2 regions of the Pseudomonas sp. A125 genome follow, and region 2 is predicted to be linked to the other one. Evidence: predicted binding sites of a transcription regulator. Region 2 holds the regulator's gene; the other holds the start of a gene.
What was found. Region 2 encodes FliA, which starts transcription of late flagellar genes. Its sites were predicted from a motif close to CTAAAGTTTNNNNNNNNNNNGCCGNTAA; they were not measured.
Positions count from the first base shown of each region.

Region 1 (11,156 bases), on a different contig from region 2:
AACGCCGGTGGTTTCACGTACTTCCTTGTAGCTGCAGCAACCTTCATAGATTGCTTCGCGGATTTGTCCGTCGGTGACGCCAGTGCAGAGGCAGACATACATAAGGGAGAACCATCGCGGGTAAGGCTTAAGTGCGATGGATCTTAATGTTAACGAGAATGATTGTCAAAGTAGTTTCTCGATGGTTTGGGTCAGAATGATTACCCACTGACGAACGGTTTTTTCCCGAGCCGTGTATGATGGTCGGTCTTCACGAAGCGTGATCCCGTCACAGGGCTGTCGTCTACCCACGGCACACTGGAAGGGATCCTTTTACTTCAAGTCACCACCATCAGGAGATACCCAATGAGCGTACTCGTCGGCAAAAAAGCCCCGGATTTCGACGTACCTGCCGTCCTCGGCAATGGCGAAATCGTAGACAGCTTCAAACTGTCTGAAGCCATCAAAGGCAAATACGGCCTGGTGTTCTTCTACCCGCTGGACTTCACCTTCGTCTGCCCTTCGGAGCTGATCGCTCTGGATCACCGCATGGACGACTTCAAGGCGCGTAACGTTGAAGTGGTAGCCGTTTCCATCGACTCCCATTTCACCCACAACGCCTGGCGCAACACCGCCATCAATGATGGCGGCATCGGCAAAGTCAAATACACCATGGCTGCCGACATGAAGCACGACATCGCCAAGGCCTACGACGTTGAGTCCGAAGGCGGCGTGGCCTTCCGTGGCGCGTTCCTGATCGACGACAAGGGCGTTGTGCGCTCGCAGATCATCAACGACCTGCCGCTGGGCCGTAACATGGAAGAGCTGATCCGCCTGGTCGACGCTCTGCAATTCCACGAAGAGCACGGCGAAGTCTGCCCTGCCAACTGGAAAAAAGGCGACAAAGGCATGAACGCTTCGCCAGAAGGCGTTGCGGCTTACCTGACCGAGAACGCTGGCAAGTTGTAAGCCAGCTTCGCGGTACAAAAAAACCGGCCTGAGAAGGCCGGTTTTTTTATGTGCTGCATTTGGTTTTGTGGCGAGCAAGCTGTTGTGGCGAGCGAGCTTGCTCGCGCTGGGCTGCGAAGCGGCCCCAGAACCTGACACCGCGGTTTAACAGGTTAACCACGGCGGGGTTATCGGGGCCGCTACGCAGCCCAGCGCGAGCAAGCCCCCTCGTCACAGAAGCCCGCTCGCTGCAGAGGTCTTGTTTGGGTCAGCTTCAGTCGCCGAAGTCTTCCCAGCCGCCCATTTGTTTCCAGCGGTTGACGATGCCGCAGAACAGCTCGGCTGTCTTCTCGGTGTCGTAGCGGGCCGAGTGGGCCTCGCGACCGTCAAAGTCGATACCGGCAGCCTGGCACGCCTTGGCCAGCACGGTCTGGCCATAGGCCAAGCCTGCGAGGGTGGCGGTGTCGAAGCTGGAGAACGGATGAAACGGGTTGCGCTTCATGTCCAGGCGCGTCACGGCGGCGTTGAGGAAGCCCAGGTCGAAGCTGCTGTTGTGGCCCACCAGGATCGCGCGTTTGCAGCCATTGGCCTTCAAGGCCTTGCGTACGCCACGGAAGATGTCGGTCAACGCCGCTTCTTCACTGACTGCCATGCGCAGCGGATGGTCCAGCTTGATTCCGGTGAACTCCAGGGCGGCCGCTTCGATGTTGGCGCCTTCGAACGGCTCGACGCGGAAGAAGTGGGTGTGTTCCGGGAACACGAAACCCTGTTCATCCATGCCGATCGTCGTGGCAGCAATTTCCAGCAACGCATCGGTGGCGCAATTGAAACCACCGGTTTCTACGTCGATGACAACCGGCAGGTAGCCACGAAAACGCTCGGCCATCGGGTGACGGGAACCGCCCCCACCGCCGCCGTGTTCCTGGTCGTCGTCGTAATGGTCTTCACTCACGGGTGTTCCTCCAGCAGGCGCCAGCGCAGTGTTTCACCGGCGCGCAGCGGGATAACGGTCAGCTCGCCAAACGGCAGGCTGGTGGGGGCGGTCCAGTCTTCACGGACCAGGGTAATGCGATCAGTATTCGCCGGCAGGCCATAGAAGCGCGGGCCGTTGAGGCTGGCGAACCCTTCAAGCTTGTCCAGGGCGTTGCGTTGTTCGAACGCTTCGGCATACAACTCGATTGCCGCATAGGCGGTGTAGCAGCCGGCACACCCACACGCAGCTTCCTTGGCGTGTTGGGCGTGAGGTGCAGAGTCGGTGCCGAGGAAAAACTTCTCGCTGCCACTGGTGGCGGCATCAAGCAGCGCCACCTGGTGCGTGTTGCGCTTGAGAATCGGCAGGCAATAGAAGTGCGGCCGAATCCCGCCCACCAGCATGTGGTTGCGGTTGTATAAAAGGTGATGCGCGGTGATGGTCGCGCCGACGTTGGCCGAAGCCTCGGTGACGAACTGCACGGCCTCAGCGGTGGTGATGTGTTCGAACACGACCTTGAGGGTCGGGAACAACTCGACCACGCGGCGCATGTGTTCGTCGATGAAGATCTTTTCACGATCGAACACATCCACATCACCCCGGGTGACTTCACCGTGGATCAGCAGCGGCATGCCCACTTCGGCCATGGCTTCGATGGCCGGCAGGATCTTGTCGATACTGGTCACGCCGGAATCGGAGTTGGTGGTCGCGCCGGCCGGGTACAGCTTGGCGGCGTGCACGAAACCACTGGCCTTGGCCTCGCGAATTTCTTCGGGCTTAGTGAGGTCGGTGAGGTACAGCACCATCAACGGTTCGAAGCGGCTGCCGGCCGGTCGTACAGCGAGGATACGCTGGCGATAGGCGTCGGCTTGCGCGGCGTTACGCACCGGAGGTACCAGGTTAGGCATGATGATGGCGCGGCCAAACGTGCGCGCTACATCGGCCACGGTTTGGGGCAACGCAGCACCATCGCGAAGATGAATATGCCAGTCGTCGGGACGCAGCAGGGTCAGGCGGTCGGACATTGGGGATTCCAGGCGGGTCAATCTGGTGGGAATGCTACCGGAAAAGACTCTTGCAGGCACTCGCTATCAAGTTTTGCAGGATGCGACCGATATCCCTGGGTATGCCTTAACGATGTATGACGCCTTGATGTGTTGTAGAAACCAGTGGAGCCGCCCGTGCGCCAGCATTATCTAGCCCTGCTCAGTGTGTTCGCGAGCCTGCCCGCCATGGCCCTCACGTTCCAGACACGTCTGGAGAATATTGAGTGGAAAGTGGAGGGCGATAAATTCGAGTGCCGCCTGACCCAGCCGATCACCGATTTTGGCTCGGGCGAGTTCGTGCGCCGGGCCGGCGAGCAGGCGACGTTTCGTCTGAAAGCCTTTAACGGTTCGTTGGGCGCCGGTTCCGCGACCCTGCTCGCGGCAGCTGCGCCGTGGCAACCGGGGCGCGGTGATATCAACCTGGGCGCGGTGCGTGTCGGCAGTGGTGACGTACTGTTTAACAGCTCCCAGGCCCAGGCCGGGCGCTTGTTCACCGGTTTGCTCGAAGGCCGCAGCCCGACTGTGCGGCACTATGGGCGCGAAGGAGGCTACTCCGAGATTCGCCTGTTGCCGGTGAAATTCAACAAGGCCTACAACGACTATCAGCTGTGTACCACCAAGCTGCTGCCGATGAACTACGAGCAGGTCAAACAGACCGAAGTGGGCTTCCCCGGTGGTGGCATTGAACTGGATGCGGCGGCGAAGAAGAAGCTCTCGGTGATTCTCGAGTTCATGAAAGCCGACCCCACGGTCAACCACGTCGAGCTGAACGGTCACTCCGACAACAGTGGCAATCGCCTGACCAATCGTGATGTCTCGCGGCGTCGCGCGTTGGCGGTGATGGACTACTTCAAGGCCAATGGCATCCAGGAATCGCAGATTACCCTGCGTTTTCATGGCGAAAGCTACCCGCTGGCGCCGAACACCAATGCGGCCAACCGGGCAAAAAATCGCCGGGTGAATATTCAGCTCGAACGGGTGGCAGCCCCCGAGAAACCGGCGCCCCAAGCCAAGGCACCCGGCAACGCGGCCGCCACCTCATAAGGTGCGGCGCTGGGTCGCTCACTCGACATAATCTGTCGCTTTATCTTCATTTGCTGTCGCGCCTCTGTAATTTCACGGTTTTGATCGGTAGAATCGACGCCTTTCCGTACAACCCCGTGGAGTGATGGCATGGCCGACGTAAACAAGGTCGTTCTCGCGTATTCCGGCGGCCTGGACACTTCGGTGATCCTCAAGTGGCTGCAGGATACTTATAACTGTGAAGTGGTGACCTTCACCGCTGACCTGGGTCAGGGCGAAGAGGTCGAACCTGCACGTGCCAAGGCGCAAGCCATGGGCGTGAAAGAGATCTACATTGACGACCTGCGCGAAGAGTTCGTCCGCGATTTCGTTTTCCCGATGTTTCGCGCCAACACCGTCTACGAAGGCGAGTACCTGCTGGGTACTTCCATCGCACGTCCGCTGATCGCCAAGCGCCTGATCGAAATCGCCAACGAAACCGGCGCCGACGCCATCTCCCATGGCGCCACCGGCAAGGGTAACGACCAGGTGCGTTTCGAACTGGGCGCCTATGCCTTGAAGCCAGGCGTAAAAGTGATTGCTCCGTGGCGTGAATGGGACCTGCTGTCCCGTGAAAAACTGATGGATTACGCCGAAAAGCACAACATCCCGATCGAGCGTCACGGCAAGAAGAAGTCCCCGTACTCGATGGACGCCAACTTGCTGCACATCTCCTACGAAGGCGGCGTGCTGGAAGACACCTGGACCGAGCACGAAGAAGACATGTGGAAATGGACCGTCTCCCCAGAGAACGCTCCTGACAAGGCCCAGTACCTGGAACTGACCTACCGCAACGGCGACATCGTCGCGCTGGACGGCGTCGAAATGACCCCGGCCACCGTATTGGCGACCCTGAACCGTATCGGTGGCGAACACGGTATCGGCCGCCTCGACATCGTCGAGAACCGTTACGTGGGCATGAAGTCCCGTGGCTGCTACGAGACCCCGGGCGGCACCATCATGCTGCGCGCTCACCGCGCCATCGAGTCCATCACCCTGGACCGCGAAGTCGCTCACCTTAAGGATGAGCTGATGCCGAAATACGCCAGCCTCATCTACACCGGTTACTGGTGGAGCCCTGAGCGCCTGATGCTGCAACAGATGATCGACGCTTCCCAGGCACACGTGAACGGCGTTGTGCGCCTGAAGCTGTACAAGGGCAACGTGATCGTGACTGGTCGCAAGTCCGACGAGTCGCTGTTCGATGCCAACATCGCCACCTTCGAAGAAGACGGCGGCGCCTACAACCAGGCAGATGCGGCAGGCTTCATCAAGCTGAACGCATTGCGCATGCGCATTGCGGCCAACAAAGGTCGCAAGTTGTTCTGAGTGTTTTAGCTGGTGATAACAATGGCCCCTTTCCAGGGGCCATTTTTTTTGCCCGGAATACGGAGTCTGGTACGCCTTGTTTAAGTTTGTAGCATGCAATCGTCATGCGTTCATTGGCATTAAGTGAATGTTTATAGTTTTACAGGGGCAATGTTTATTGTTAAGGCTCAACCTGGCGTATTAAGGGCTGCATTGTTGAAAATGCTTTTTTTTGCGTACACAGGAACTATGTACTACAGAAAATTCACTCATGAATGTACGACGTGCATGTCAGTTGCTGACATGCCTGTAGGATTTTTGGAGTGAAATCAAATATGCGAGATGGAACTTTTAGAGAGCACGCTTCGTCCCCGATGTATGGGCGTTCTGGCAGGAAGCAAGGGGCATTGGCTGAAACTTGTGTGCGGCACGTTTACCTTGGCCCCGGCCATTCGGGGAATATTCATTCAAAGTATGTTTGTACTCGGAAACTTCTGAAAGCCTCAATAAAGTCGGATGCCTCCGTGTTGGAGTTTTTTTGTAGGTTAAATCCTATATCGTTGTGGGTTGGGTCTCTGCTTGCTGTTGCTTGGGGGGGAGCGCTATGCCAAGCGGGAAACGACTAGGCTATTGTGCTTGCTCTTAATAATTCGAACAGCGAAATTGGACTTGCCCATGAATAAAGTGCTGATCGTGGATGATCATCCCGTCATTCGTCTTGCTGTGCGTATGCTTATGGAGCGTCATAGTTATGAGGTCGTCGCCGAGACCGATAACGGTGTCGATGCCTTGCAACTTGCGCGCGAGCATATGCCGGACATTGTCATACTGGATATTGGAATTCCCAAACTTGATGGCCTGGAAGTTATATGCCGTCTGTCATCTACCAAACAGGCCCATCCCTTCAAGGTGCTGGTGCTCACCTCTCAGGCGCCCGGGCATTTTTCCATGCGTTGCATGCAGGCGGGTGCTGCCGGTTATGTGTGCAAGCAACAGGACCTCACCGAGCTATTGAGTGCCGTCAAGGCAGTGCTGTGCGGGTACAGCTACTTCCCGAACCAGGCGCTGAATTCGGTGCGCTCCACCATGGGTAACGCCAGCGAGGCGGACATGGTCGAGCGCCTGTCCGGCCGGGAGATGATGGTGTTGCAGCAACTGGCCCGCGGCAAGACCAACAAGGAGATCGCCGATGGCATGTTCCTGAGCAACAAAACCGTGAGCACCTACAAGACTCGCTTGCTGCTCAAGCTCAACGCACGCTCCCTGGTGGATTTGATCGAGCTGGCCCAGCGCAACGGGTTGGTGTAGCTCGGCGGCACTGGCATGCAGTAAAAAGCCTCCGTGAGGGAGGCTTCTGTTTATCGTTGGGTCGATTAGAGATCGAAGTCGTAATCGGCCAACTGTTTTTGCAAGCGCCGCTCTTCCAGAAGGTTATCGATGGTGCGGCGTTTGCTCAAATTGGTCTTGGCCACCTCTACCGGTGTTTCTGCTGCATCATCGTCAGATTCAGCGCCAACAACGTCGTCTTCTACATCCAGTTGTTCTTTGCCAGTGCTCATAAGGTTAACTCCAGGCTAAGACTGCCGTTGGCGCTCCTTATAACGATAATCTCGGGCCTGGTAAAAAAGATTTTTTCAATCGACTCATCGATAAAAGCAATGATGGCTCAATCGTCGGAAGTCTTTTCCTTGTATTCGCACAGGTCTTCGATGCGACAACTGCCACAGCGCGGCTTGCGGGCCTGGCAGACATAGCGTCCGTGAAGGATCAACCAATGATGTGAATCCAGCAGGTAGGGCTTGGGCACAAACTTCATCAGCTGTTTTTCTACCTCCACCACATTCTTCCCACGGGCAATCCCGGTGCGGTTGCTGACCCGAAAAATGTGCGTATCCACCGCCATGGTCAATTGGCGAAATGCCGTATTGAGCACCACGTTGGCCGTTTTGCGGCCTACGCCCGGAAGCGCTTCCAGGGCTTCCCGCGTCTGTGGTACTTCACTGCCGTGCAACTCCACCAGCAGCCGGCAGGTCTCGATGACATTCTTCGCCTTGCTGTTGTACAGGCCGATGGTCTTGATGTATTCCGACAACCCTTCAACCCCAAGCGCGTAAATCGCCTCCGGTGTGTTGGCCACTGGATACAGCTTGGCGGTGGCCTTGTTGACGCCGACGTCTGTGGACTGGGCCGAGAGAATCACCGCGATCAGCAACTCGAACGGCGAGGAATAGGCCAGTTCGGTTTTCGGTTCCGGGTTGTCTTCGTGAAGCCGGCGGAAAATTTCCAGGCGTTTTGCGGCGTTCATGGGGCGAGCGGTTCCTTGCGGGCAGTCAGTGGGTTATGAAGAACGGCCCAGGCGGGCAATAACCCGGGCAGGATAAACGCGGCGGCCAGCAGCCGTACACGCTTCATCGCGTGCGGCTGGTGATCAAGGGGTTCAAGTGTGGGCATCGGGCCCCGCCAACGCCGCGAGCGCCTGCTCTGCTGTTTCGAACTGCTGTTGCAGGGTGATCAACTGCGCCTGCTGTTCAAAAGTCGGCGGGTGGCCGAAGGCTTTCAAGGTTTTGTGCAGTTGGGCACGGCTCATGGCCAGGTTGATCTTGGCCTTCTTCAAGGCGGCGTCCATCGCGGCGGCTTTTTGGGCACGAACGCGCTCAATGGCGGCCTGTACCGGGTTAACCGTGGCCGTTGTCACCGGGGCTGCGCGCGGGGTACGCGCCAGGCGTTCGGCACACTTGCGTTCCTCCTCGCGCTGCAGCCGCGTGTTGCGCTGTTCAAAACGTCGCCGGGCCCGGTCACGCTTGAGGCTGCGTGCCTGGCGCTCGTGAACGGTGGAAGCCAACCCGCCGACAATCGCTAATACCGTGGTCAACGGACGCATTTCGATGCAATCAACCGGGCAAGGCGCCACACACAGGTCGCAGCCCGTGCACTCATCGATAATCACCGTGTGCATCAACTTTGCAGCACCGACGATGGCGTCCACCGGGCAGGCCTGGATGCATTTGGTACAGCCGATGCACTCTGCCTCACGGATAAACGCGACCTGCGCGGGCGCCTCACCTCGGGATGCGTCCAGCTCCAGCTCCGGGAGTTTCAATAGCTGGGCCAGGCCGGCGATGGTTTCGTGGCCGCCCGGTGGGCACTTGTTGATCGCCTCGCCTTGGGCAATGCCTTCTGCGTAGGGCTTGCAGCCAGGATGCCCACATTTGCCACATTGGGTTTGTGGCAGCAGGGCGTCGATACGTTGAATCAGGCTCATGGTTTGATCATTGCGTTGGAACCTGGAAAAGCCATGGCCAGCACCGGGGCGACAGCCAGCGGTATCTGCAACACGACGTTGCTGAACAAGGCTGCGCTGACAACGGTGGGAAGTGTATCGGTCATGGTCGTGCCGGGTTAAGCAAACAGAATCCGATTATCCGGCAAGCGAGGAGGGGGTACTAGCTCAAACCGCCCCATGGCAGTGACCATGGGGCAGTTCGCGGTTTACTTGATGCGCTGACCCGGCTTGGCGCCGCTGTCCGGGCTCAGGAGGTAGATCTCTTCACCACCAGGGCCGGCTGCCATCACCATGCCTTCGGAGATGCCGAACTTCATTTTCCGTGGCTTGAGGTTGGCGATCATCATGGTCAGGCGGCCGTCGAGCTTGGACGGATCCGGGTAGGCGCTCTTGATCCCGGAGAACACGTTGCGTTGCTCGTCACCGATGTCCAGGGTCAGGCGCAGCAGCTTGTCGGCGCCTTCCACAGCTTCGGCCTTGATGATCAGCGCAACCCGCAGGTCCACTGCGGCAAAGGCGTCGAAGTCGATTTCTGGCGACAGCGGATCTTTCGCCAGTTCGCCATTGCCCGCCGTAGCCGTTTCGCCGGTGTCGGTCTTGCTGGCTTCGAGGTCTTCTTTGGAAGCGTCGCTCATGGCCTGGACTTTTACCGGGTCGATGCGGGTCATCAACGGCTTGAACTCATTCAACTGATGGTTGGCGAGCAAGGTCGCGTGGTCGTTCCAGGTCAGCGGCGGCACGTTGAGGAACGCCTCGGCGTCGGCCGCCAGCAGCGGCAGCACCGGCTTGAGGAAGATCACCAACTGGCGGAACAGGTTGACGCCCGTAGCGCAGATGGCCTGGACTTGCGCCTGCTTGCCTTCCTGTTTATTCAGCGACCATGGCGCCTTGTCGGCGATCCAGGCGTTGGCACGGTCGGCCAGGCCCATGATCTCGCGCATGGCGCGGGCAAAGTCGCGGGCTTCATAGGCGTCGGCGATGCTTGGTGCAGCGGCCAGGAACGCGTCGGTCAGCTCCGGCGCGGCGTTTTCCGCCACCAGCACACCGGCATTGCCCTTGTGGATAAACCCGGCGCAACGGCTGGCGATGTTGACCACCTTGCCCACCAGGTCCGAGTTGACCTTCTGTACGAAGTCTTCCAGGTTCAGGTCGAGGTCGTCGACGCCACGGCCCAGCTTGGACGCGTAGTAGTAGCGCAGGTATTCCGGCGACAGGTGGTCCAGGTAGGTGCGCGCTTTGATAAAGGTGCCACGGGACTTGGACATCTTCTGGCCATTGACCGTCAGGTAGCCGTGAACCGCGATGCCGGTCGGCTTGCGGTAGCCCGAGCCTTCGAGCATCGCCGGCCAGAACAGCGCGTGGAAGTTGACGATGTCCTTGCCGATGAAGTGATACAGCTCGGCGGTGGAGTCCTTGGCCCAGAACGCGTCGAAATCAAGCGTAGGCGTACGGTCGCACAGGTTCTTGAAGCTGGCCATGTAGCCGATCGGCGCGTCCAGCCACACATAGAAGTACTTGCCTGGCTCGCCCGGGATCTCAAAACCGAAGTACGGCGCATCGCGGGAGATGTCCCATTGCTGCAGGCCGGCGTCCAGCCATTCGGCGATCTTGTTGGCCACGGCGTCCTGCAGGGTGCCGCTGCGGGTCCAGGTTTGCAGCATTTGCTGGAAATCCGGAAGCTTGAAGAAGAAGTGCTGGGAATCCTTGAGCACCGGAGTGGCGCCGGAGATGGCCGACTTCGGATCCTTCAAATCGGTAGGCGCATAAGTGGCGCCGCATTTTTCGCAGTTGTCGCCGTACTGGTCCTCAGTGCCGCATTTCGGGCAGGTGCCCTTGATGAAGCGGTCGGCCAGGAACATTTTCTTTTCCGGGTCGAAGTACTGGGTGATCGAACGCGTATCGATGTGCCCGGCTTCTTTGAGGCGCAGGTAGATCTGGCTCGACAGCTCGCGGTTTTCTTCGGAGTGGGTCGAGTGGAAGTTGTCGAAGTCCACCAGGAACTCGGCAAAGTCGGCGCTGTGTTCAGCCTGGACATTGGCGATCAGTTGTTCCGGGGTGATCCCTTCCTTCTCGGCGCGCAACATGATGGCCGAACCGTGGGCGTCGTCCGCGCAGACATAAATGCATTGATTGCCGCGATGCTTCTGGAAGCGCACCCACATATCGGTCTGGATGTACTCAAGCATATGGCCAAGGTGGATGGAACCATTGGCATAGGGCAGGGCGCTGGTGACGAGGATCTTGCGTGGCTCGGACATGGGGCTCGGCTACTTGATGAAACGGAGGTCGGCCACTATAAAGCGCCGGGAAATTTATTTCACCCCGTGCAGCTGTTTCAGGATTTTCCAGGTGGCCGAAAGCGTGCCGCTGGGGCGCCGGAACGGTTAGGATAGCCGCCTGTTTTAGTCAGTCTTTTTCGGGAGTAGCCCATGAGCGCCGTCAATCGCGCAGCGGTGGAAGCCGTTCTTCGCCAGTACACCGACCCCTACCTGAACCAGGACCCGGTCAGCGCCGGGTGCGTTCGCGCCATCGATGTGCAGGGTGACAAGGTTTCGGTCCA
Region 1 covers NZ_JBUZVP010000008.1:40,995-52,150, reverse strand. Annotated here, with positions in the region: gene ACZRN6_RS12865 (bacterioferritin-associated ferredoxin) at 1-102, opposite strand, end outside; gene ACZRN6_RS12860 (peroxiredoxin) at 346-948, shown strand; gene rnt (ribonuclease T) at 1,202-1,879, opposite strand; gene pyrC (dihydroorotase) at 1,876-2,922, opposite strand; gene ACZRN6_RS12845 (flagellar protein MotY) at 3,079-3,987, shown strand; gene ACZRN6_RS12840 (argininosuccinate synthase) at 4,117-5,334, shown strand; gene ACZRN6_RS12835 (response regulator transcription factor) at 5,989-6,621, shown strand; gene ACZRN6_RS12830 (PA3496 family putative envelope integrity protein) at 6,687-6,872, opposite strand; gene nth (endonuclease III) at 6,980-7,618, opposite strand; partial or broken gene rsxB (electron transport complex subunit RsxB) at 8,183-8,575, opposite strand; gene ACZRN6_RS12815 (hypothetical protein) at 8,572-8,700, opposite strand; gene metG (methionine--tRNA ligase) at 8,803-10,854, opposite strand; gene apbC (iron-sulfur cluster carrier protein ApbC) at 11,026-11,156, shown strand, end outside.
Region 1: a site for FliA is predicted at 2,988-3,015, ahead of ACZRN6_RS12845 (flagellar protein MotY). Genes of this name have one in related genera too.

Region 2 (11,156 bases):
TGGCGATGACCAGGCCCAGGCCACTCTGCCCCGGCGACTGGCGCTCAAGGGTGGCCAGGGCGGTGCTGGACGGCAACAGCGAGATTTTTTCATTGCTGGTGGGCAGCATCAGTTGGCCCGGCAAATCGGCCGGCACGCTGCCCTTGTGCAGGAACAGGTCGTAGCAACTGTGCTCCAGGGCATCCGGGTCGTAGCCAAAATAGCTGGTCATGGAGCCGTGGGGGTCCAGGTCGACCACGACCACGCGCTTGCCGGCCTCGGCCAGCAGGCCGGCCAAGGCGATGGAGGTGGTGGTTTTACCGACACCACCCTTTTGATTGGCAACTGCCCAGACTCTCATTCGAATTGTTCCTCCCGGCAGGCACAGGCTCGACCGAGAAATTGCATGGGGTTATAGAGCCGGTGACGGAGAATTGACGGCACTCCCGCGAACCGGCGCCTTTACGGGCGCTGGTGCAGTTTGTGTGCCAGCCCGCTTCAAGGCGGCATCCGGTGTTGCATTGGCAGTGCCGGTACCGGTCAGGCTGCGGCGCACATCCAGGTTGCGCGACACCACCAGCACCACCCGGCGGTTGCGCGCGCGGCCTTCTGCCGTGGCGTTATTGGCCACCGGCTGGAACTCGCCATACCCTACCGACGCCAGGCGCCCGGGGTTCACGCCCTGCATTGCGAGCATCCGCACAATGCTCGCAGCGCGGGCCGAAGACAGCTCCCAGTTGGTCGGATACTGCGCCGTGCTGATCGGCAAGTTGTCGGTAAAGCCTTCGACGTGGACCGGGTTTTCAAACGGCTTGAGGATCGCCGCTACCTTGTCGATGATGGTAAACGCCTGGTCGCTGGGCATCGCATCGGCGCTGGCGAACAACAGGCTGGAATTAAGCTCGATCTCGACCCACAACTCATTGCCGCGCACCGTCATCTGGTTGGAGCTGATCAAGTCACCAAAGGCGGCGCTGATGTCATCGGCGATGCTTTTCAGCGGGTCGCTGGTGCCACCGATGCCAGCAGCGGTTTCATCGCTGTCATTGACCAGCGGCTTGGCCGGGGTCACGGTCTTGGGACGCTCTTCACCAATCGGAATCGGCTTGAGGGAGCGGTCCGCGTCGCTGAACACGCCGATCAGCGCCTGGGAAATGACTTTGTACTTGCCTTCGTTGATCGAGGAAATGGAGTACATCACCACAAAAAACGCGAACAGCAGCGTAATGAAGTCGGCGTAGGACACCAGCCAGCGTTCATGGTTGACGTGCTCTTCAGGCTCGCGGCGGCGACGGCTCACAAACGACTACCTCCCCACAACGAATCAACTGTAGGAGCAAGCTTGCTCGCGAAAAAACCGAGAGCAACGCGTTTATCCAGGATGCCCGCGTTATCGTTGACGATTTTCGCGAGCAAGCTCGCTCCTACAATGTTCATGCCCATCAGTCCATGAAGCCCTGGAGCTTCAGTTCGATGGAGCGCGGGTTTTCACCCTCGGCAATCGAGAGGATGCCTTCGAGCAACATCTCGCGATAACGCGACTGGCGCATGGCAATCGACTTGAGCTTGCTGGCCACCGGCAACAACACCAGGTTGGCACTGGCCACGCCGTAGATGGTGGCAACAAACGCCACGGCAATCCCGCTGCCCAGTTGCGACGGATCGGCCAGGTTGCCCATCACGTGGATCAGGCCCATTACGGCACCGATGATGCCGATGGTCGGCGCGTAGCCGCCCATGCTTTCAAAGACTTTGGCGGCGTTGATGTCACGGCTTTCCTGGGTGTAGAAATCCACTTCCAGGATGCTGCGAATCGCTTCCGGCTCGGCGCCGTCCACCAGCAATTGCAGGCCTTTGCGTGCGTAGCTGTCAGGCTCGGCATCAGCCACGCCTTCCAGGCCCAACAAGCCTTCCTTGCGCGCTGTGAGGCTCCAGTTGACCACGCGGTCGATGCCGCCTGGCAAGTCGACACGTGGCGGGAAAATAATCCAGATGAGGATCTGCATCGCGCGCTTGAACGAGCTCATGGGCGACTGCAGCAAGGCTGCGCCCACGGTGCCGCCGATCACAATCAACGCCGCCGGGCCGTTGGCCAGGGCACCCAGGTGGCCGCCTTCGAGGTAGTTGCCGCCGATAATCGCGACAAACGCCATGATGATGCCAATCAGGCTCAATACATCCATTAGAGACAGGCCTCCACCAGGTGCTTGCCGATGTCGTCCAGGCTGTAGACGGCGTCGGCCAGGTCGGCCTTGACGATGGCCATGGGCATGCCATAGATCACGCAGCTGGCTTCATCCTGAGCCCAGATAGCGCTGCCGCCCTGCTTGAGCAGGCGCGCGCCTTCACGGCCGTCGGCGCCCATGCCGGTCAACACCACCGCCAGAACTTTGTCGCCGTAGGACTTGGCCGCAGAACCGAAGGTGATGTCCACACACGGCTTGTAGTTCAGGCGTTCATCGCCCGGCAGGATTTTGATCGCACCACGGCCATCGACCATCATCTGCTTGCCGCCAGGGGCCAGCAGCGCGAGGCCTGGGCGCAGGATATCGCCATCCTCGGCTTCCTTGACGCTGATGCGGCACAGCTTGTCCAGGCGCTCGGCGAAGGCCTTGGTGAACGCGGCCGGCATATGCTGGATCAACACGATCGGGGCCGGGAAGTTGGCCGGCAGCTGGGTCAACACCCGCTGCAAGGCGACCGGACCGCCCGTGGACGTACCGATGGCCACCAGCTTGTAGGCTTTGCGCTTGGGTGCCGGTGAATGCGCGGTGGGCGCAGCCGCACGCACCGGAGCCACGGCCGGGCGCGCAACCGGCGCAGCCGCCGGGCGACCAAAGGTGCTGGGGGCTGCCGGTGGCGGCGCAACCGGTGCCGGCGCCGGCGCACTGAACAAGCTGCGACGGTTACTGCGGGAGATGCTGTGCACCTTCTCGCAGAGCATCTGCTTGACCTTCTCGGGGTTACGCGAGATGTCTTCGAAATTCTTCGGCAGGAAGTCCACCGCGCCGGCGTCCAGCGCATCCAGGGTGACCCGGGCGCCTTCGTGGGTCAGCGAAGAGAACATCAACACCGGGGTCGGGCAGCGCTGCATGATGTGCCGCACCGCCGTGATGCCGTCCATCATCGGCATCTCGTAGTCCATGGTGATCACGTCTGGCTTGAGGGCCATGGCCTGATCGATCGCCTCTTTGCCGTTGGTGGCCGTGCCGACCACCTGGATATTGGAATCCGATGAAAGAATTTCCGAGACGCGGCGGCGGAAGAAACCCGAATCGTCCACCACCAGGACCTTGACTACCATAAACACTCCGTTAGGCCGGGCGAGGGACAACCGCCCTGCCCGGGCCGAATCAAATACGCCGTGCGGCGTAACGCTTGAGCATGCTCGGAACGTCGAGAATCAGCGCGATCCGACCGTCACCGGTGATGGTCGCACCCGACATACCCGGGGTTCCCTGCAGCATTTTGCCCAAAGGCTTGATGACCACTTCTTCCTGGCCCACCAGTTGATCGACCACAAAGCCGATACGCTGGGTGCCCACGGAGAGAATCACCACATGGCCTTCGCGCTGCTCTTCGTGCTTGGCCGAGGCCACCAGCCAACGCTTGAGGTAGAACAGCGGCAACGCCTTGTCGCGCACGATCACCACTTCCTGGCCGTCCACCACGTTGGTGCGCGACAGGTCGAGGTGGAAGATTTCGTTGACGTTGACCAACGGGAAGGCGAACGCCTGGTTGCCCAGCATCACCATCAGGGTCGGCATGATCGCCAGGGTCAACGGCACCTTGATGACGATCTTCGAGCCCTGGCCCTTGGTCGAGTAGATGTTGATCGAGCCGTTGAGCTGGCTGATCTTGGTCTTCACCACGTCCATGCCCACGCCACGGCCCGACACGTCGGAAATCTCGGTCTTGGTCGAGAAGCCCGGCGCAAAAATCAGGTTGTAGCACTCGGTGTCGGTCAGGCGGTCGGCGGCGTCCTTGTCCATCACGCCACGCTTGACCGCAATGTTGCGCAGTACGGTGGGGTCCATGCCTTTGCCGTCATCGGTGATCGACAGCAGGATGTGGTCGCCTTCCTGTTCGGCCGCCAGAATCACTTTGCCCAGGCGGTTCTTGCCCGAGGCTTCACGTTCTTCCGGGGACTCGATGCCGTGGTCGACGGCGTTGCGCACCAAGTGGACCAGCGGGTCGGCCAGGGCCTCGACAAGGTTTTTGTCGAGGTCGGTTTCTTCACCCACCAGTTCCAGGTTGATCTCTTTCTTGAGCTGGCGTGCCAGGTCGCGAACCAGGCGCGGGAAGCGGCCGAAGACTTTCTTGATCGGCTGCATCCGGGTCTTCATGACGGCGGTTTGCAGGTCTGCGGTGACCACGTCGAGGTTCGACACGGCCTTTTGCATGGCCTCATCGCCGCTGTTGAGGCCCAGGCGCACCAGGCGGTTACGCACCAGCACCAGTTCGCCGACCATGTTCATGATGTCGTCCAGGCGCGCGGTATCAACGCGCACGGTGGTTTCGGCTTCACTGGCCGGTTGCTTGTCTGCAGCCGGGGCCGCAGCGGCACGCGCCGGTGCAGGCGCCGGCTTGGCAGCCACTGGCGCGGCGGCCCTGGCGGCTACCGGAGGCGGTGTTGCGACAGCGGCGGCAGTAGCCGCCGGTGCAGCAGCGCCAGCCACTTCAGTAAACTTGCCCTTGCCGTGCAGTTCATCCAGCAAGGCTTCGAATTCGTGATCAGAGATCAGCCCATCGGCAGCCGGAGCGGCAGCAGCGGGCGCTGCAGGTGCAGCGGCTGTTGCGGTTGTTGCGGCGACTTCCGGCAGCGCGTCGGCGGCAAACGAGCCTTTGCCGTGCAACTGGTCCAGCAGCGCTTCGAACTCGTCGTCGGTGATTTCATTGCTGGCAGGCGCCGCTGCTTGCGTAGGCGCTGGCGCTGCGGCCACCGCATCCGGGGCAAACTGGCCCTTGCCATGCAACTGGTCTAGTAACGACTCGAATTCGGCGTCGGTAATGTCTTCAGAGGTCGGCACTGAGGCCTGCGCACTGGCAACGGGGACTTCGGCTTGGGCCTTGATGGCGTTCAGCGAGTCCAGCAGTTGTTCAAATTCGCTGTCGGTCACATCGCCCGCAGGCTCGGCGACAGGTTCGGCCACCGCTACAACCACCGGCGCGTTGGCCGCAGGTTCTGCCAGGCGCGCCAGGGCGGCCAGCAGTTCCGGGGTGGCGGCAGTGATCGGTGCACGTTCGCGCACTTCACTGAACATGCCGTTGACTGCGTCCAGTGCTTCCAGGATCACGTCCATCAGTTCCGAGTCGACGTGCCGCTCACCCTTGCGCAGGATGTCGAACACGTTCTCGGCGATGTGACAGCACTCCACCAGCTCATGGAGCTGGAGGAAGCCGGCGCCCCCTTTTACAGTGTGAAAACCGCGAAAAATTGCATTGAGCAGGTTCGCATCATCCGGTCGGCTTTCCAGCTCGACCAGTTGTTCGGACAGTTGCTCTAAAATTTCGCCGGCCTCTACAAGGAAATCCTGAAGGATTTCTTCATCGGCGCCGAAGCTCATGGGTGTGCTCCTTAGAAGCCTAAACTGGACAGCAAATCGTCTACGTCGTCTTGCCCGGATACAACGTCTTCACGTTTATCGGCATGAATCTGCGGACCTTCACCCTTGGCGAGGTGTTTTTGTGGATCTTTTTCAGAAAGGATCGCTTCGCGGTCATGTTCGATGCCGGCAAACCGGTCGACCTGGCCCGCCATCAACACCAGTTTGAGCAGGTTGCTTTCCACTTCGGTGACCAGTTGGGTGACGCGCTTGATCACCTGGCCGGTGAGGTCCTGGTAGTCCTGGGCCAGCAGGATGTCGTTGAGGTTGCTGGAAACCGTGCGGTTGTCCTGCTCGCTGCGCGACAAAAAGCCTTCGACCCGGCGCGCCAGTTCACGAAACTCTTCAGCGCCCACTTCCCGACGCATGAACCGGCCCCAATCGTTGCTCAGGGCCTTGGCTTCACTGGCCATACCGTTGACCAGAGGCGTGGCGTTTTCCACCAGGTCCATGGTGCGGTTGGCCGCCGCCTCAGTCAGCCGGACCACATAGGACAGGCGTTCGGTGGCATCCGTGATCTGCGAGATTTCTTCGGCCTGGGGCATGTGCGGGTCAATCTGGAAATTGACAATCGCACTGTGCAACTCACGCGTAAGTTTGCCCACTTCCTGGTACAGGCCGCGGTCACGGGTCTGGTTGAGCTCATGGATTAACTGCACCGCGTCACCGAACTGGCCTTTTTCAAGGCTTTCGACGAGTTGGTGAGCATGTTTTTTCAGGGTCGACTCAAAATCGCCCTGTGACGTTTCTTTATGCTCCATAGCTCCCCCGTGGCAGCATCAATGACCGATGCGTTCGAAGATTTTTTCGATCTTCTCTTTCAACGCCAATGCAGTGAATGGCTTGACCACGTAGCCGTTGACCCCAGCCTGGGCGGCTTCGATGATCTGTTCACGCTTGGCTTCAGCGGTCACCATCAGCACAGGCAGGCTGCGCAGTTTTTCATCCGCGCGCACGTGGCGCAGCAGGTCGATACCGGTCATGCCCGGCATGTTCCAGTCCGTTACCAGAAAGTCGATGCTCCCGCTGTTGAGGATCGGAATCGCTGTAATGCCATCATCCGCCTCGACCGTGTTAGTGAACCCAAGGTCACGCAACAGGTTTTTTATGATCCGCCGCATCGTTGAGAAGTCATCAACGATGAGGATTTTCATGTTCTTGTCCAATTCGACCTCCAAGCAGTCTTAAACGCGCCCAGCACCTGGGCGCGCCATATCAATCAACAGGCGTTACACAAAAAGGACTACCGGGGGCGCACCACGGGCCAAGCCCGTCCGGGCGCAAGGCCTGGACGGTATCGTTCGCAGTGTCCCCACACTGCCTGTCAGCGCGCTCGCCACTCTCCCAAACGCCCCCGCAAGCGGGCTGCGCACTGGCTGTGTAACTGGCTGACCCGCGATTCGCTGACCCCCAGGACCTCACCGATTTCCTTGAGGTTCAGCTCTTCGTCGTAGTACAGCGCCAACACCAGTCGCTCACGCTCCGGCAAATTGGCAATCGCGTCCGCCAGCGCACTTTGGAAGCGTTCATCTTCCAGGTCGCGTGACGGTTCGAGATGAGCACTCGCGCCGTCCTCGTGCAGCCCTTCATGCTCGCCGTCCTGTAACAGGTCGTCGAAACTGAACAGGCGGCTGCCCAAGGTATCGTTCAAAATCCCGTAGTAATCGTCGAGACTCAATTGGAGTTCGGCCGCAACTTCGTGATCTTTAGCGTCGCGACCGGTTTTTGCTTCAATTGAGCGAATTGCGTCACTTACCATCCGCGTATTGCGGTGTACCGAACGCGGCGCCCAATCACCTTTACGCACTTCATCGAGCATGGCCCCACGGATACGAATACCCGCGTAGGTCTCGAAACTCGCGCCCTTGCTCGCGTCGTACTTGGTCGACACTTCGAGCAAGCCGATCATCCCGGCCTGGATCAAGTCTTCGACCTGCACGCTGGCGGGCAGGCGCGCCAGCAAGTGATAGGCAATGCGCTTGACCAGGGGCGCATAGCGCTCGATCAATTCGACCTGACTGTCACGTGCCGACTTCTTGTAAAGGTTGTAGCCGCTGGCTGTCATAGCACCGGTCCTGCGCTCGTCTGATGCACCAATCGCTCGACGAAAAACTCCAGATGCCCGCGCGGGTTGGCGGGCAACGGCCAGGTATCGACCTTCTGGGCAATAGCCTTGAACGCCAATGCGCACTTCGAACGAGGGAACGCTTCATAGACCGCACGCTGCTTTTGCACGGCCTTGCGTACGCACTCGTCGTAAGGAACTGCGCCAACGTATTGTAAGGCGACATCGAGGAAGCGATCCGTGACCTTGGTCAACTTGGCGAACAGATTTCGCCCTTCCTGCGGGCTTTGGGCCATGTTGGCCAGCACGCGGAAGCGGTTCATGCCGTAGTCACGGTTAAGCAGTTTGATCAGGGCGTAGGCGTCGGTGATCGAGGTGGGTTCGTCGCACACCACCAGCAACACTTCTTGCGCAGCGCGCACGAAGCTGACCACGGACTCACCGATCCCGGCGGCGGTGTCGATCACCAGTACGTCGAGGTTGTCGCCGATGTCACTGAACGCTTGAATCAGGCCGGCATGTTGCGCCGGGCTCAGGTGCACCATGCTCTGGGTGCCGGAAGCGGCCGGCACGATGCGAATCCCGCCGGGGCCCTGCAACAGCACGTCGCGCAGCTCACAGCGGCCTTCAATGACGTCGGCCAGGGTGTGTTTAGGCGTCAGTCCCAGCAGAACGTCGACGTTCGCCAGACCCAGGTCAGCATCCAGCAGCATGACGCGACGGCCAAGCTCTGCCAGGGCCAGGGACAAATTCACTGACACGTTAGTTTTCCCGACGCCACCTTTGCCGCCGGTCACCGCGATCACCTGTACGGGATGCATGCTGCCCATTTTATTTCTTTACCTTGTCTTGCTTAGACGCAGGCTACATATGTTGGCCGCGCGAACTGCTGGCAGACCATCGATGTAGATACTTTGCACTGTGTTCATGTTGTCCTCAGCCGACTCGTTTGTTCGGGCTGTGGTAGAGGTCAGCGAACATGTCGGCCATCGCTTCCTCACTCGGTTCTTCCTGCATTTGCACACTGACAGCCCGGCTGACCAACTGATGACGGCGCGGCAGATGCAAATCATCCGGGATCCGCGGCCCGTCGGTCAGGTAGGCGACCGGTAATTCATGGCTGATGGCCAGGCTCAATACTTCGCCCAGGCTCGCCGTTTCATCCAGTTTAGTCAGGATGCAGCCCGCCAGCCCGCAGCGCTTGTAGCTGTGGTAGGCGGCGGTCAATACCTGTTTCTGGCTGGTGGTAGCAAGTACCAAATAGTTTCTGGATTTGATCCCGCGCCCGGCCAGGCTTTCCAGTTGCATGCGCAGTGCCGGGTCGCTGGCTTGCAGGCCGGCGGTGTCGATCAACACCACGCGCTTGCGCAGCAGCGGGTCGAGGGCGTTGGCCAGGGACTGGCCCGGGTCGACATGGGTCACCGGCACATTGAGGATGCGGCCCAGGGTCTTGAGTTGCTCCTGGGCGCCGATGCGGTAGCTGTCCATGCTCACCAGGGCAATATTCGAAGCGCCGTACTTAAGCACGTAACGCGCGGCCAGCTTGGCCAGGGTGGTGGTCTTGCCCATGCCGGCAGGGCCGACCATGGCAATCACGCCGCCTTCTTCCAGGGGTTCGATTTCCGGGGTGACAATCATCCGCGCCAGGTGGGCCAGGAGCATGCGCCAGGCCTGACGAGGTTCTTCAATCTGGGTGGTCAGCTGCAGCAGGTCGCGGGACAACGGGCCGGACAGGCCGATGCGTTGCAGGCGGCGCCACAGGTTGGCCTGCTGCGGCTGGCTGCCCTGCAACTGGTTCCAGGCCAGCGAGCCCAACTGCACTTCCAGCAGTTCACGCAGGCCATTGAGTTCAAAACGCATCGAGTCGAACACGCGCTGATCTACTGCTGGCGCCGGAGCGGGCGCAGCAGGACGTGGCGGTTCAACAAACGTCGGTTCTACCAGAGGTTCGGACGCCGTCAGCGGCAGGCCGGCAAACAGCTGGCGATTGGTGGTGGCGTCGCTGTCGCCACGCATGCTCAGTTCAGCCTGGGCCGAGACAATGCGCGAAGCGGTCTTGCGCAGCTCGTCTTCCAGTTCCATGTTTGGCACACGCGGCGCCAGGGCCGAGGGCTTGTAATCGAGGGCAGCCGTCAGCTCGACACCGCCGGCAATACGACGGTTACCGATAATCGCAGCGTCGGCGCCCAACTCATCACGTACCAGTTTCATGGCCTGACGCATATCGGCGGCGAAAAAACGCTTCACTTGCATATCCCACTACCTCAGCCGTTGGGCCCTACAGTCGCGACGATAGTCACTTGCTTGTTGTCAGGAATTTCCTGATAAGCCAAAACGTGCAAATTCGGAATAGCCAGGCGTCCAAACCGCGACAACATCGCCCGCACGGGCCCTGCTACCAGCAGGATCACCGGATGGCCTTCCATCTCCTGGCGCTGCGCGGCCTCAATCAACGAACGCTGCAGCTTCTCAGCCATGCTTGGCTCCAGCAACACGCCTTCATCGGCGCCCTGCCCTGCCTTCTGAATACTATTGAGCAATATTTGTTCCAACCTTGGCTCCAGGGTGATAACAGGCAGCTCGGAGTCAAGCCCTACAATGCTTTGGACGATTGCACGCGACAATCCGACGCGCACGGCGGCCACCAGGGCGGCAGTATCTTGACTCTTGGCGGCATTGTTGGCGATGGCTTCGGCAATGCTGCGAATGTCCCGCACCGGCACCTGTTCGGCCAACAGCGCTTGCAACACCTTGAGCAGTTGTGAGGTGGACAGCACGCCCGGCACCAGCTCTTCGGCGAGCTTGGGCGAGGCCTTGGCCAGCAATTGCAAGAGTTGCTGGACTTCTTCGTGCCCCAGCAGCTCGTGGGAGTGCTTGTACAGAATTTGGTTGAGGTGCGTTGCGACCACCGTACTGGCGTCGACCACGGTGTAGCCCAGCGACTGCGCCTGGCTGCGCTGGCTGATTTCGATCCATACCGCTTCCAGGCCAAAAGCCGGATCTTTGGCGGTAATGCCATTGAGGCTGCCGAATACCTGGCCCGGGTTGATCGCCAGTTCGCGGTCCGGGTAGATCTCGGCTTCGGCCAGGATCACGCCCATCAGGGTCAGGCGGTAAGCACTCGGGGCCAGGTCGAGGTTGTCGCGGATGTGCACGGTGGGCATCAAAAAGCCCAGGTCCTGGGACAGCTTCTTGCGCACGCCCTTGATCCGCGCCAGCAATTGCCCGCCCTGGTTGCGGTCTACCAGCGGAATCAGGCGGTAGCCGACTTCCAGGCCAATCATGTCGATCGGGGTCACGTCGTCCCAGCCCAACTCCTTGGTTTCCTGGGCGCGGGCCGGTGACGGCAGCAGTTCCTGCTGGCGCGCGACCTCCTGCTGGGCGATCACCTTGATGTTGTTTTGCTTTTTCCAGAACAGATAGGCACCGCCTGCCGCCAAGGCCGCCATGCTCAAGAACGAGAAATGCGGCATACCCGGCACGATGCCCATGATCGCCATGATGCC
Region 2 covers NZ_JBUZVP010000024.1:95,092-106,247, forward strand. Annotated here, with positions in the region: gene ACZRN6_RS26885 (ParA family protein) at 1-340, opposite strand, end outside; gene motD (flagellar motor protein MotD) at 392-1,279, opposite strand; gene ACZRN6_RS26895 (flagellar motor protein) at 1,422-2,162, opposite strand; gene ACZRN6_RS26900 (protein-glutamate methylesterase/protein-glutamine glutaminase) at 2,162-3,283, opposite strand; gene ACZRN6_RS26905 (chemotaxis protein CheA) at 3,333-5,546, opposite strand; gene ACZRN6_RS26910 (protein phosphatase CheZ) at 5,558-6,346, opposite strand; gene ACZRN6_RS26915 (chemotaxis response regulator CheY) at 6,365-6,739, opposite strand; gene fliA (RNA polymerase sigma factor FliA) at 6,910-7,650, opposite strand; gene fleN (flagellar synthesis regulator FleN) at 7,647-8,480, opposite strand; gene flhF (flagellar biosynthesis protein FlhF) at 8,587-9,903, opposite strand; gene flhA (flagellar biosynthesis protein FlhA) at 9,915-11,156, opposite strand, start outside.